4 regions of the Sphingomonas sp. S-NIH.Pt3_0716 genome follow, and region 2 is predicted to be linked to each of the others. Evidence: riboswitches for the same ligand, from Rfam matches in the RefSeq annotation. Region 2 holds a riboswitch; each other region holds the start of a gene.

Region 1 (3,494 bases), on a different contig from region 2:
GTGATTATCTACAATGGTCGGCCAAGCATCACATGCCGGCAGAAGCAAGAGTGTTGCAATCGCTAGGAATGTCCGCATTCGATAAATCTATGGCGTTCCGTTTGCGGCCGCAAGTGGTCGAATTCCGACAATTTCCACATCCGTCACCCTGACGAAAGTCAGAACCCATTCTGGGCTACGGCGGATGGGGAGCGCTGAAGCGATCCCGGATCAAGCCTGTCCTGAGCCTGTCGAAGGGGCCGGGATGACGAAGAGGGAAATAGCCACTTCCAGTCGCGTCCAGGCCGCCCGGATATAGCCTCGCGGCCCGAGGCCGGGCCTCCCCATGGGGAGGCCCGGCACGTCTCAATGGCTGTCGTTGCGCAGGTCCTTGCCGGCCTGCTCCAGCGAGGCGCCGACATCCTGCTTGGCTTCCTTGCCCTCGCGCTTGGCGTCGTCGGCCGCCCGGTCGGTCGCGGCGCCGATCCGGTCCGCGCCATTGTCGATCGCGGCGCCCGCGCGGTCGAGGCCGTTGTCGATCTTGGCGCCGGCATCGTCGACGGCGTTGCTGACGTCATTGCCGATCGCGGAGCCGGCATTTTCCAGATTGTCCGACGCCTTTTCCGAGCAGGCGGACAGGCTCAGGCCCAGGGCGGACAGGGCCGTGATGGCCAGAAGGGGTGCGCGCATGATGTCTCCTCATTGCGTTGGCAAGGCTTGGGCAGCGCCGCATCATATCTGACGCGGCGCTGCCAAATTCCTTGTTGTCGCATCGTTTCAAGCGGAAAACCGGTTCCCACTTTTCCGCACGACGCTCCTAAAAGCGCGGCAGCGGCCATAAGGTTGCGTGGTTTCGCGATCAGCCGCCGCTGAGGCCGAACACCATCGACCGGTCGGCATCGGGGATCAGACCCTCCATCACCCGCCAGAAACCGGTGACGGAACCCTGTCCGGCCTGGGCATAGGCGGCCGCCATCTTCTCGCGCAGCGCGCGGAAAAGCTCGGCCTCCAGCGCGCGGCCGGCGGGGCTGAGGCGCAGCAGTTTCTGCCGCCGGTCGCTGCTGCCGGGCCGGGTCTCGATATAGCCGCGCTCGATCAGGTCATTGAGCACCCGGCCGAGCGATTGCTTGGTGATCGCCAGCAGGCGCAACAGATCCTTCACCGTCAGGTCAGGCTGGCGCGAGATGAAATAAAGGGCGCGGTGATGGGCGCGGCCCAGGCCCTGCGCCGCCAGCCCCTCGTCGATCGAGCGGGTGAGCGCGGAATAGCCGAAATAGAGCATCTCGATGCCGCGCCGGATTTCGTCCTCGCGCAGGAACAGCGGCGAGGCCGGTGCGATCTGGCTGGGCGAGGGGGCTTGGACGGACATCGGCGCGGGTTTCCGGCTGGAGGGGAGGGGGCGTGGCGTTGATCCCTAAGATGGGTTGGGCGGGAAGGAAAGGGAAAGGCGAAGTCCATCGTCAGGAGGGCTTTTCTTTCGTGCATCAGCCGCTATATGGCGGTCCCGCGCTGACTTGGATCGGCGCATTGCTGGGGCGTCGCCAAGCGGTAAGGCAGCGGCTTTTGATGCCGCCATGCGCAGGTTCGAATCCTGCCGCCCCAGCCATAATTTTCGGTATCCGACGCCGCGTCGCTTTCCTTGCTTCCGGTTTCCGTTTCGGCATCTTCCGTCGGTATGCCTTGGGCGTCGAGCCGGCAGCGGGACTGCCGATACCCATTCCGCGTCTTGGCGAAGCCCGATGTTTCGACTAGGGCATCATCGATGCGCCGGTTCATGCTGGCGCATTGCATAACTGACGCCGGTGTTCCGCAAGGAACTTAATCGGGAATGCGGTGCGGGGGCCTGGCCCCTTATTCCGTGGCTGTCCCTGCAACTGTAAGCGGATAGCGCGATGCACGAGCCCATGAGGGCAGCCACTGGACAGGGCGTCCGGGAAGGCGTGCATCCCGCAACGACCCGCGAGCCAGGAGACCTGCCGGCGTTTCGGTCGCTCTTGTCCTGACCCAGGGATTGGTCATGGCACGGTCTCTCTTCCGTCTGGGCGGCGAAGCGTGTGGCTGGGGCTGCACGGCCGCGTGGTGTCGGGCGCCTGTCGCGCCTGCCTGCCGCCTCGCGCCGACCGGCGATGCCGGCAAGCCCCGCCTGGTTGCGTCCCGGCGCGCGGAGGATTTGCCTGTGAGCCAGACCGGCGCGGGCAGGGATAGGGCGACCGCGAACCATGCGGTAGCCCACGGGCCGGCCGTTCGGGGCTGGTGTCCCGATGCCTGGCGCCCGATGTCGGCGGGCGACGGGCTGATCGTGCGCGTGAAGCCGCGCCTTAGCCGTCTTTCGGCCGACGATATGGCGGCGCTGGGCGAAGCGGCGATCGCCCATGGCAACGGCCTGATCGACATGACCCGGCGCGCGAACCTCCAGATCCGCGGCGTGCGCGACGAAAGCTGGCGCCCCTTGCTCGACCGGCTGCTCGACCTTGGCCTGGTGGACCGCGATGCCCGGCGCGAGGGCGCGCGCATGATGATGGTCGCGCCGGACTGGCGCGAAGGCGACGACAGCCATCGCATCGCCAGTCAGTTGCTCGATCGCCTGGACGAACTACCGGACTTGCCGGGCAAGATGGGCTTCGTGATCGATGCCGGCGCCGCGCCGCTCCTGCCCGGCGAAGCGGGGGATTTTCGCATCGAACGGGCGCGCGATGGCGGCCTGATCTTACGTGCGGAGGGGCGGGCACAAGGCGTGCCGGTGGATAGCGGCGGCGAAGTGGATGAGCTGCTCGCGCTCGCCCGATGGTTCGTGGAGAGCGACGGCGCGCGCGCGGGGCGCATGGCCCGGCATGATGCGCCCCTGCCGGATTGGGCAACGGGCACGACAGAGGCGGCGTCGCCACGCCCGCGACTGGTCCCCGGCGCATGGGATGGCGGCATGGCCTATGGTCTTCCCTTCGGCCGGATCGACGCGCGGCATCTTCTCGACGCGCCGGCCATGCGGCTGACCCCGTGGCGCATGCTACTGGCCGAAGGGCAGCTGCCCGGTCTGTGCGCCGACGCTGCCGCCCCGACGAACCATCTCGACACCTGCCCTGGCGCGCCTGCCTGTCCGCAGGCGAGCGTGGAGACGCGCAGCCTCGCCCGCCAGTTGGCCCCACATGTGGCGGGCCGCCTTCATGTCTCCGGCTGCGCCAAGGGCTGTGCCTGTTCGATGCCGGCCGACATCGTGCTGACGGGGCGGGACAGGCGCTATGACCTTGCCTTCCATGCCCGCGCAGGATCGGCGCCCGACCGTCCTGACCTCACCGCCACCGACCTTCTTGCCCATTTCGGAGCCTGTTGATGCCCCATGATTATGAGAGGGATGGCGCGGCAATCTATCGCCAGTCCTTCGCCACCATCCGCGCCGAAGCCGACCTCGGGCGCTTTGCTGCCGAGGAGGAGCCGGTCGCCGTGCGCATGATTCATGCCGCGGGCATGGTGGACCTGGCGGCCCATATCCGCTTTTCGCCGGGCTTTGCAGCGGCGGC
Region 2 (3,494 bases):
ATCGAGCGCCTGATTCCCATATTCGGAAAAGAGCTGATAGAGGGTCGGCGCCTTGAACCCTTCACCATAGCTGGCGCGCAGCACCGTCCCGGTCGGCAGCGCCCAGACGCCACCGGCGGAAAAGAGGGTCCGGCCGCCATAGCGGTTATGATCGTCGTAGCGCAGCCCGCCGGTCAGGGTCAGGCCCGTAATCGGCTGGGCATTGAGCTGGCCATAGACGCTGGTGATCTCCGCCTTGCCGCGGGCCGGGTCGGGAATCGGCACCGAAAGCGACGCCGAAGGCGACACGCTGCGGAAGCGGCTATTCTCATTCTCCACCCCGAACAGCGCGGTCCAGCCATCGGCAATGGCAAAGCTACCCTGATATTCGAGCCGCTGGTTGCGCCCCGCCGCGTCGAACGTCTGCTTGCGCTGGTTGCGCGGATCATAATTGTCGCGATCGGTGTCGGTATAGCCATAGCCGAAGCGGTTGCGGAACCGGCCGTCGAGCAGCGCGACGTTAAGGCCGACATAGCCGACAAATTCGCGATTGGTGCCATAGGCCGGGCTGTCCGCGCTGGTGGCGTCGAAATCGACCCGGCCGTCGGAATAATAGCCGCGCAGGTCCGCGCTGATCCCGTCCGCCAGCGCGACCTCGACCCGGCCGGTGACGCTGCGATTGGTGTAGCCGTCCTTCTCCTTGCCGCCAAAGGCCGGGCTGATCGCGGAAATGCCGTCGGTGGTGAAGCTCTGGCCGCCGATCCTCCAACTGACCGGGCCGGTCTTGCCGCCCAGCGCCGCACGGGCGCTGACCGTGTCACGCGACCCCGCCTCGATATCGAAGCTACCCTCCAGCGCCTTTTCAGGCATGGCGGTCACGACATTGACGACACCGCCGATCGCCTGGCTGCCCCACAGGGTCGACTGCGGGCCGCGCAGCACTTCGATCCGCGAGGCATCGCCGACCAGCAGATTGGCGAAATTATAGCCGCCGCCGGCCGAGGACGGGTCGTTGAGCTTCACGCCGTCGATCACGACCACGGTCTGGTCGGATTCCGCGCCCCGAATACGCAGCGACGTCGCCGTGCCATAGCCGCCATTGCGCGAGATGCTGACGCCGGGCGTGCGCAGCAGCAATTCGGTGACGCCCAGATCCTGCGTCCGGTCGATCGCCGCCTTGTCGAGCACGGTGACGGAGGCCGGCACCTGATCCACTGGCGTGGCGAGGCGGGTCGCGGTGACGAGGATCGAGGATGCCCCGACATCGGCGGCGGCATCGGGCGGCGGCGCCTGCTGCGCCTCTTCGGCGAAAGCGGTGGTGGAGAGAAGGAAAGAACAGAAAGTCAGATATTTGAACACATAAGCCCCCGGACGAGGGACCGCATCCCAGGGACGATATCGGTGCCCGGCCGGGCGCGACATGGTCCCCGCAATGTGCGGTCCACCTGTCGCCACGCGGGTTCACCCCCGTCCGCTCGGCACACCCTGTCCGCGCGAAGGACGACCGCGACGGGCAGGTCTCCTGGCTCACGGGTCATCGCTGATTCATGCCGCCTTCTCAGAACCTTGCGGTCCCAATGGCATGTGGCACAAAGGCTCGCCGCTCACAGTTGCAGGGGCAGCCGGGGTCTTGAACCCCATTCCCTTTTCATCCCCGTTGCCGGGGAACCTGTCGCAGTCCGGGCGATAGGCGAGCCCGACTGGAGCGTCAATCTTCCTTGCCTGGCGGAGCGCGCCGGCTAAGGGAGGTGGCCATGCGGATATTTGCGCCCATCGGCCCCGGCAAGGGGATGATCGCCCTGATGATCGCTCTGGTCGGTGGCGCCACCTTATGGGCGGCCACCGCTCGCCAGCCTGCCAGTGCAGGCAAACGTCCGCAACGGATCGTGTCGCTCAACCTGTGCGCCGACCAGTTGCTGGTCGCGCTGGCCGATCGCGACCAGATTGCCGGCCTGACCCATAATGCCGCCGATCGACAGATGTCGGCGGTGGCGGCCGTAACGAAGGGCCTGCCCATCCTCGACGGATCGGCCGAACAGATATTGGCGACCAATCCCGATCTGGTGATCGGCATGCCGGCGCGGCGCAATCCGGCGATCGCGATCCTCAAGGCACAGCATTATCCCGCCGTCGATCTCAAGAGCGCGGACAGCTATGCCGATATCGTCGCGTCGATCCGCACGGTGGCGCAGGCGATCGGCCATGCCGACCGCGGCGAAGCGATGATCGCGCGGATGGACCGGGAGCTTGCCGCCCTGCCCCGCGCACCCCGGCCCAAGGTGGCGGCCTATTATCAACGGCGCGGTTATATGACCGGCACGGGCACGCTGGTCGACGACCTGATGACGCGGGCGGGGCTGCGCAACCTGGCCGCCGACCTTGGCAAGCCGGCGATCGCGCAGGTCAGCCTGGAGGAGATGGTCGCCGCCCGGCCCGACTATCTGATCGTCGAGAGCGCCACCGACCGCATCACCGACCAGGGCACCGAAATGCTGCACCATCCGGTGCTGCGCGACATAGCGCGCATCAGCCTGCCCCAGGCCTGGACCGTGTGCGGCGGACCGGCCTATGTGCAGGCGGCCCGCGCCCTGTCGCAGGCTGTCAGCGCCCGCTGAAGCTGGGCCGGCTCAGCCCTCGATGAAGTTGGCGGCGACTTCGGCCGGCACCCGCATCAATCGGCCGCTTTCCTTGTCGATCATCGCCCAGGTGGATTTGGCCGACACCTTCACCTTGCCGTCCGGCCCGGTGAACTCGATCAGCCGGTCGAACCGCGCGCCGCGCGGTCCTTCCGGAATCCAGGTGCGGCCCGACACGACATCGCCCTCGGTCACGTTACCGCGATAATCAACCTCATGCCGGGTCACGACCCAGATATAGGCGTCGACATGGGCCGGATCGGCATCGGTCATCCAATGTTCGACCGACAATTGCTCCATCCACTGCACCCACACCGCATTGTTCACATGGCCCAGCACATCGATATGCTCGGGCCGTGCGGTGAACTGCTTGGTGAAGCTCGACGCCATCAGCCTTCCACTCCCAGCTGCCACAGGATGAACGCAAATTCCTCGGCGGTCTCGTGCAGGCTCTCGAACCGGCCCGACTTGCCACCATGGCCCGCGCCCATATTGGTCTTGAGCAGCAGGATATTCTTGTCGGTCTTGGTGGCGCGCAGCTTTGCCACCCATTTGGCCGGCTCCCAATAGGTGACGCGCGGATCGTTCAGCCCGGCAGTCACCATCAGCGGCGGATAATCCTGCGCGGTGACATGGGTGTAAGGGTCATAGGACTGGATGGTGCGGAATGCGGCCTCATCCTCGATCGGATTGCCCCATTCGGGCCATTCGCCCGGCGTCAGTGGCAGCGTTTCGTCCAGCATGGTGTTGAGCACATCGACGAACGGCACATGCGCCACCACCGCGCCCCACAGGTCGGGATCGGAGTTGATGACCGCGCCCATCAGTTCGCCGCCGGCCGATCCGCCCGAAATGCTGATCCTGCCCTTGGCCGAATAG
Region 3 (3,494 bases), on a different contig from region 2:
ATAGAGCATCACGAAGCCGGACAGGCACCACAGCGTCATGACAGCGCCGATGATGATGCCCAGCCAGCGATGCAGCAGCAGGACCGGCCGCAACATGGTCAGAAGCTCAGACCATAGCTGACCCGCAGCGTGCGCGGCACGCCCCGGTAGAAGTAGAGGAAGCGGCTGTTGCTGCCGTCCAGTACTCCTGCATCGCTGACCGCCGAACGATAGCCGGTGGAGGCGTAGTCGCGGTCGAACAGATTCTCGACATTGATGCCGAACCGGTTGCGCCGCGCCTGATCCAGCCACAGATGCGCGCCCGCATCGACCACGGCATAATTGCCATAGTTCATCCGGCCAAAACCCGATGCGGTCGACCAGACATCGCCCACCCAATTGGCCGACAGATTGGCGCCGAAGCGGCCGGTCTGCGGCGCATAGACGATCGCGGCGCGACCATATTGTTCCGGGTTGCGATCGCGCTGCACCGAACTGCCCTGATTGCGAACACGCGAATATGTGTAGCTGGCAGACAGACCCCAGCCGCCGCTCAGGTCCGCATTCAACTCCAGCTCGGCGCCCTTGGCCCGCACCTTGTCGCTGACGTTGATATAGGTGCCTTCCGGAAAGGCCGGATCATCATAGGTCGTGTCGATCAGGTCGGTGATGCGCCGGTTGAAATAGGTCGCTTTCCAGCGGATCGCACCGCCGGCCAGCGCACCGCCCAGCGCGGCGTTGAGGTTCAGGCTTTCCTCGGGCTTCAGGTTCGGGTTGCCGACCTCACAGCAGGGATCATTGCCATAAAGCTGCGAGGCGTCGGGCAGCACGAAGGAGGTGCCGCCATTGGCCTCCACGAACAGCGTGTCGCTGACATCATAGCGACCCGAGACGTTCCAGATCGTCTTTTCCGATCCCTTCGCCTTGTTGTAGCGCAGGCCCGCCGCGATCCGCGCCTTGCTCGACAATTCGTCATTGGTACGCAGCTGGAAGATGCCGGCATGGACCTGTTCGTCGGTCGGCGCGATCAGCAGGACGTCGTCGCGGCCATTGAAGCTCTGGAAATCATAGCCGATCAGCGTGTCGATGCCGCGCAGCATGTTGAGCTGCACCACCGCGCTGCCACCATAATCCTGATAGCCCCAGAAGGTGCCGGCCGGATAGATGACCTGCGGCGGGCCGGCTGGAATGGGATTGCGGATCTGGACATAGGCGGTCTTCCAGTCGTGGAAATAGCCCTTGAGGAAGAATTGGACGCCATCCTCGCCAGTATAGTCGAGGCGCAGGCTGGCGATTTCCTCATTGCGGTCGTTGCGGCTTTCCTTGGTCCGGGTCGCGCTGATATTGTCGAGATCGGCCTTGGTATGCTGGTAGAGGGCGTTGAGGCGCAGGTCCGGCGCGATATCATATTGATATTTGATGCCCGCCGACCAGAGATCATAGCCGCGCGCGCGATCGGTGGCGCTGGGCTGCATCACATCATAGGGGCGATAGCCCTCCGACTGGCTGCGATTGGCCCAGACCACGAAGCGATGCTGGCCAATCGCGCCGCGCAGATAGCCATCCAGGCTGGTGCCGGCAAAGCTGTCGAGGCTGGCATTGACCTGGCCGCCCAGATCGTCGCTGAAATCGCGGGTGACGACATTGATCACGCCGGCCGCCGCCTGGGTGCCGTAGAACAGGCTTTCGCCGCCTTTCAGCACCTCGATCCGCTCGATCATGCTGGCGGCCATGGTGTCATTGGGCGACGTGCCGCCATAGAGGCGGTTGTTGAGGCGGATGCCGTCCATCGTCCACAGCACATCCTTGGTGCGCGATCCCTGCAGCGCGATGTCGACATAGCTGAACGGCCCGGACTGCGACCGGATGAACAGGCCCGGCACCGCTTCGAGCGCGCGGGCGGTGTCGATCGCGGCGGCATCGCGGATCTGCGTGTCGGTGACGATCTCGATCGCATGGCCATAGCGCGACAGTTGCTGCGGCAGCGTCTCTTCCAGGCTGGTGCCGGTGACGACGATGCTGTCACCCTCTCCTTCATCGGCCAGAGCCGGCGATGCAAAGGCGAGCGAAAGGGCCAAGGCGGCCCGCGAAACGACATTGGACTTCATATATTCCCCCATCCGGCGCCGCGTTCGACGGGCGGGGGCAACCTTCACGAGCGGCACGCGCGCGAACGTCCGACACACGCGCCGGCCGGGCGCCCATGGGCAACCGACGCGCGTCGTCGCAGCGGCCCCAGCCGCTCGTTCGTCGCTCAGACGGAAGTTACCGTGCCGCGGCCATCCCCTGGACCAAGGCAAGAGCGACCAGACGCCGGCAGGTCTCCTGGCTCACGGGTCATCGCTTGATGCACGGCCTTCCCAGGCCTCGCAGGATTTAGCGTCCGGCCCAGTGGCTGGCGGATCGGTCATTCTGCCGTCCGCACATATGCATCGCGCTCACCGCTTACAGTTGCAGGGACAGCTGCGGATTTGGACAGTCACCCGTCCGCACCGCATTCCCTATTAAGCCCCTTTCGGGACACCGGCGCGATCATGATCCCATGCCGTGCGGCGCGGGATCGGCGGGATCGATAATCGAATATCGGGCGGGCTGCAAGCGCCTCTCAGAACCAGGCGCGCAGGCCGATCACCAGGCTGGTGGCCGACGGCTTATCGCCGGCGGCACGGGCATAATCGGCCGTATCGCCCAGCTTGCGTTCCCAATTGACGCCGACATAGGGCGCAAATTCGCGGGCGATCTCGTAGCGCAGCCGCAGCCCCATCTCGATATCGGACGGGCCGGCGCCGATCCCCAGTTCGGGCACGGCCTGCGCCGCCAGATTGAACTCGGCAGCGGGCTGCAGGATCAGCCGCTGGGTGATGCGCTGGTCATAGCTCGCCTCCAGCCGCAGATGGGCGTCGCCCCTGGTCGACAGGAAGGCTTCGGCCCCGACCTCGAACCAGTAGGGCGCCAGGCCGTCGATGCCGATCACCGCATAGCTGCGGTCCGGCCCTTCGCCGAAATCCTGCCGCACGCCCGCCTGCAGGTTGAACCAGGGGTCGATCGCCCGGCTGTAGAGCGCCTGAACCTCGGCCCGTTCGAGCGATCCGCCGAACCTCCCCTCGCCCTCGCTCTTCACGGCGAAGCGGTCGATGTCTCCGCCGATCCAGCCCTCGCCCTCCCAGGCATAGCCGTCCGCGCCCTTGCCGGCGCGATATTCCAGCCGATCGAGCATCCATTGCGAATAGGTCATGCCGCCCCCTTCCGCGATCATCGCCGCGCGGGCGCGGGCCATGGCAGCGGGGTCATAGAGCGCGTCGGCGGCATGATCGGTCGGCACCGGCGGCGGCGTGCCTTGGGGAATGGCGGCATCGGTAGCCGGCGCCATTGGATTCTGGGCATGCCCCATTGCCCCATGATCCATTTGGCTGTGATCGACAGTCTGGGCCTGCACCGGCACGGCGGCAGCGAGCAGCAGGAGCGCGAGCAGCCTCATGCCGCGCCCTCCCCATGGCGGACCGTCACCACCCGCA
Region 4 (3,494 bases), on a different contig from region 2:
AACGGTAACCTGCGTCCTGTCGGCATGACGATCGACGATGAACCGCGTGCCCAGCGCCGTGGTCGATCCGCCTTTCGCTTCGACCGAGAATGGGCGCCGGGGATCGCGCGCCACCGAAAAGGCGGCTTCGCCTTTCAGCACATGCACGATCCGGCGATCCGGCTGGTAATCGATGGATATGGCGCTGTCGGTATTGAGCTGGACCTGCGATCCATCGGCTAGGGTCATGGTGCGCTGTTCGCCCGTCGCCGTCATCGCATCGGACCGCAGCGCTGTCGGCCAGTCCCCGATCGCGCCCGCGACAAGGAGGGCGACGCTGGCCGCGACGGCGGGCGCAATCCATTTTCTTTTGCCTTCCGGTCGGCCGACCGGCGGATAGCCCGGCAATGGCGGCTCGCTGAGCCTGCGCTGCGTCACTTCCGAACGAATGGCCGGATGCCCCATGAAGCGCCACGCCGCACGGGCCTTTTCAAAGGCCGGCGGGTGACGGGGATCGCTGCCCAGCCATTGTTCCAGGGCCGCAATGCCATCATCGCTCAGGCCGGCATCCTGTTCGATCGCCCAGCGCATCGCGGCATCCTCGATCGGATCCGGAGCATCGTCGTCAGCGCCCATAGTGCATTCCGATCGCTTCTCCCGCCTCAACCATGGAAATTTCACACTCTCCATAATCATTGACGTTCGAAAGCGGCATCCGGACACTCCGCAAGCCAACAAATCGCCTCATTCACTTTCCCCTAGACGGGTCATGCAATGTCGCAAGGCCTGCTGGAGATGTCGGACGACCATGCTGCGGGAAATCCCTATCCGATGCGCAATGTCGTCCAGAGTAAGTTCGTCAAATTTGCGCAGGATGAAGATTTCTCTGGTTCGCGCGGGGAGTTCGTCGATCGCGGCCATCGTCACGGCCAGACGCTGGCGATCGGACAGTTCGGTATCGGCTCCAACCATGTCGGCCGGGATTTCCTCGGGGAGTGTATCGGCGGCGTGGAACAGGGCAGCATATCTGCCGTCCGCCCTGATGCGATCCTTCGCAAGATTGGCTGCCAGCCTGAACAGATAGGCCCGCTTGTTCAGGATTGGCGGATCATCCTCGATACGCTGCACCTTGAACCAGAGGCTTTGCGTGACGTCTTCCGCTGCCGGCCGATCGCGCAATATGCTTTCGACAAGTCGCAGGAGCGACGTGCGCTCTTGCAGGAGCAGGCGCGTAAGGGCGGCGGCGTTGTTGAGCATCGCTATCTGCCGACGCATTACGTGCATTGATAATCGTTCGCAACAACTCATGTGCCGCTTGTTCATGACTGCTAACGGGGCGGTGTGTTCAGCACCTGAGCGTCAGGGACAGCCGCATACCGGCCATCGAGGCATGACCAAATTCCACATTCCACGAATTTCTTGCTATCCTATTCGATAGCCCATAGTTCCCAGCTCGTCCCCTAACGGGGGGCAAGATCGCGTTGGTGCTTCGAAAGAGGCTTAAAAGGGAACGCGGTGGAGGGGCACTGCCCCTGAAGCCGAGGCTGTCCCTGCAACTGTAAGCGGATAGCGCGATGCATATCGCGGCAGGCCAAGGATGCCTGTCGCAGCCACTGGGCCGGACGCTAACTCCTGCGAGGCCTGGGAAGGCCGTGCATCGTGCGATGACCCGTGAGCCAGGAGACCTACCAGCGTCCGGTCGCTCTTGCCTTGGTCCAGGGGATGGCCGCGGCACGGTGTACTCCGTCTGAGCGACGAACTTGCGGCCAGGCCGCAACGGTGGGTTCCGCCGGTCGCTCGTTTGCGCCCGGTCTCCACCGCTGCGCCCGTGCGAGGGGACGTCCTCCTGCGCGGGAACCTGTCCGTTCGACTGGAAAACGCAACGGGGGTTACACATGAATACACGATCGCTTCTTTCCGGCCTGATCCGTTCCGGCGCATCATGTTGCGCACTGGCGGCAAGTGTCACCGCAACGCATGCTCAGGAGACCGCCGGCGCCGCGCCCGATGGCACGGAGAACATCGTCGTCACGGCGCGCAAGGCCGGCGTCCTGCAGCTTGGCCAGCAGGCCGATGCCTCCAGCCGCCTTGGCCTGACGCCTATGCAGACGCCCGCAAGCGTCGATGTCATCACCAAGGAGATGATCCGCAGCCTTGGCGATCGCACCGTCGTGGCCGCCGCTGCGCGCGCGCCGGGCCTGATCAACAATTCCTCGGCATTCGGCTATTCGCTGAGTTCACGCGGGTTCACCGGCTACACTTCGGTGATGCAGCTCTATGACGGCATGCGGGTCTATACGACGACCACGCAGACCTTCCCCGCCGATCCCTGGATGGCCGAGCGCATCGAGGTGCTGCGCGGCGCTGCGTCCGTGCTCTATGGCGAAGGCGGCATCGGCGGCGCCATCAACGTTGTGCGCAAAAAGCCCAACACCGAAGAGTTCGAAGGCGAACTACGCCTCAGCGGCGGCTCTTTCGATACATATGCAGCGGCCGGCGGGATCGGCGGGCCGATCGGGGACAAGCTGTCCTACCGCGTAGATCTCAGCTACAACCGGTCGGACGGCTGGATGGAGCGCGGACGCTCCCGTAGTCTCGCCCTGTCGGCCGCGCTGCGCTACCAGGCCAGTGACGATCTGGTGCTGACCCTGACGCATGATCGCGCCGATCTAGATCCGACGATCTGGTACGGCACGCCGCTGCGTGATGGCAAGCTGGTGCGCGAAATCCGCAAGAAGAACTACAATATCGCCGACCGCTCGCTGCGCTTCGACGATGCCTGGACCCAGGCCAAGGCGGAATGGACGCCTTCAGACGGGGTGACGATCACCAACGTCGCCTATTACCTCACCGGCTTCAAGCACTGGCGCAATGCAGAAGGCTATGCCTGGTCCGGCGATCAGATCCGCCGGTCGAGCTATCTGGAAATCTTCTACAAGACCAAGCAGTGGGGCGACCGCTTCAACGCGGTTTTCGACCACACATTGCTGGGCATGGACCACCGCCTGAGCCTGGGCGGAGAGTATAACAGCGGATCGCTGCTGCGCACCGACAGTTCGCCCAATTCCCGATCCGACCTGGTGGATCCCTACGACTACGCGCCCGGCACGTTTCTGGATGGCGCCTTCGGCACCCGGTACAAGTATAAGACAGATGTGCAGCAATGGGCGCTGTTCGGCGAAAGCCGCCTCTCGCTGTCGGATCGACTGTCGCTGGTGACGGGCCTGCGCTACGATCGCCCGAAGACCGAGCGCCACGATGCGCTCGATCCGACCGCCGACTACACCGCGCGCTATCCCAGTACCAGTTGGCGTGCGGGGCTGGTCTACAATCCCACGGACACGATCTCGCTTTACGCGCAATATTCCGCGGCCGCCGATCCGGTGACGGCGTTCCTCACCGCGACGCTGGCACAAACCAGCTTCGATGTATCCACCGGGCGGCAATGGGAAGCGGGTGCCAAGGCAACCTTCCTCGACGGGCGCGGCGAATTCACGCTGTCGGGCTATCGCATC

The links. A riboswitch is a leader RNA that binds a small molecule or an ion and turns the genes downstream of it on or off. The one in region 2 is predicted to bind cobalamin.
Region 1: another riboswitch for cobalamin. It lies ahead of BRX37_RS13840 (cobalamin biosynthesis protein CobG); the one in region 2 lies ahead of BRX37_RS18885 (TonB-dependent receptor plug domain-containing protein).
Region 3: another riboswitch for cobalamin. It lies ahead of BRX37_RS02055 (TonB-dependent receptor plug domain-containing protein); the one in region 2 lies ahead of BRX37_RS18885 (TonB-dependent receptor plug domain-containing protein).
Region 4: another riboswitch for cobalamin. It lies ahead of BRX37_RS05535 (TonB-dependent receptor); the one in region 2 lies ahead of BRX37_RS18885 (TonB-dependent receptor plug domain-containing protein).

Annotation. Positions count from the first base shown of each region.
Region 1 is NZ_QLJK01000015.1:86,529-90,022, forward strand. Features, by position in the region: gene BRX37_RS13820 (hypothetical protein) at 1-48, opposite strand, end outside; gene BRX37_RS13825 (hypothetical protein) at 346-669, opposite strand; gene BRX37_RS13830 (MarR family winged helix-turn-helix transcriptional regulator) at 839-1,348, opposite strand; tRNA gene BRX37_RS13835 (tRNA-Gln) at 1,511-1,585, shown strand; cobalamin riboswitch at 1,763-1,974, shown strand; gene BRX37_RS13840 (cobalamin biosynthesis protein CobG) at 1,997-3,307, shown strand; gene BRX37_RS13845 (precorrin-8X methylmutase) at 3,307-3,494, shown strand, end outside.
Region 2 is NZ_QLJK01000025.1:4,478-7,971, reverse strand. Features, by position in the region: gene BRX37_RS18885 (TonB-dependent receptor plug domain-containing protein) at 1-1,338, opposite strand, end outside; cobalamin riboswitch at 1,475-1,667, opposite strand; gene BRX37_RS18880 (ABC transporter substrate-binding protein) at 1,734-2,594, shown strand; gene BRX37_RS18875 (acyl-CoA thioesterase) at 2,607-3,005, opposite strand; gene BRX37_RS18870 (S9 family peptidase) at 3,005-3,494, opposite strand, start outside.
Region 3 is NZ_QLJK01000002.1:83,511-87,004, reverse strand. Features, by position in the region: partial or broken gene BRX37_RS02060 (PepSY domain-containing protein) at 1-96, opposite strand, end outside; gene BRX37_RS02055 (TonB-dependent receptor plug domain-containing protein) at 99-2,087, opposite strand; cobalamin riboswitch at 2,278-2,522, opposite strand; gene BRX37_RS02050 (copper resistance protein B) at 2,585-3,457, opposite strand; gene BRX37_RS02045 (copper resistance system multicopper oxidase) at 3,454-3,494, opposite strand, start outside.
Region 4 is NZ_QLJK01000005.1:136,575-140,068, reverse strand. Features, by position in the region: gene BRX37_RS05545 (FecR family protein) at 1-615, opposite strand, end outside; gene BRX37_RS05540 (RNA polymerase sigma factor) at 724-1,236, opposite strand; cobalamin riboswitch at 1,445-1,686, shown strand; gene BRX37_RS05535 (TonB-dependent receptor) at 1,875-3,494, shown strand, end outside.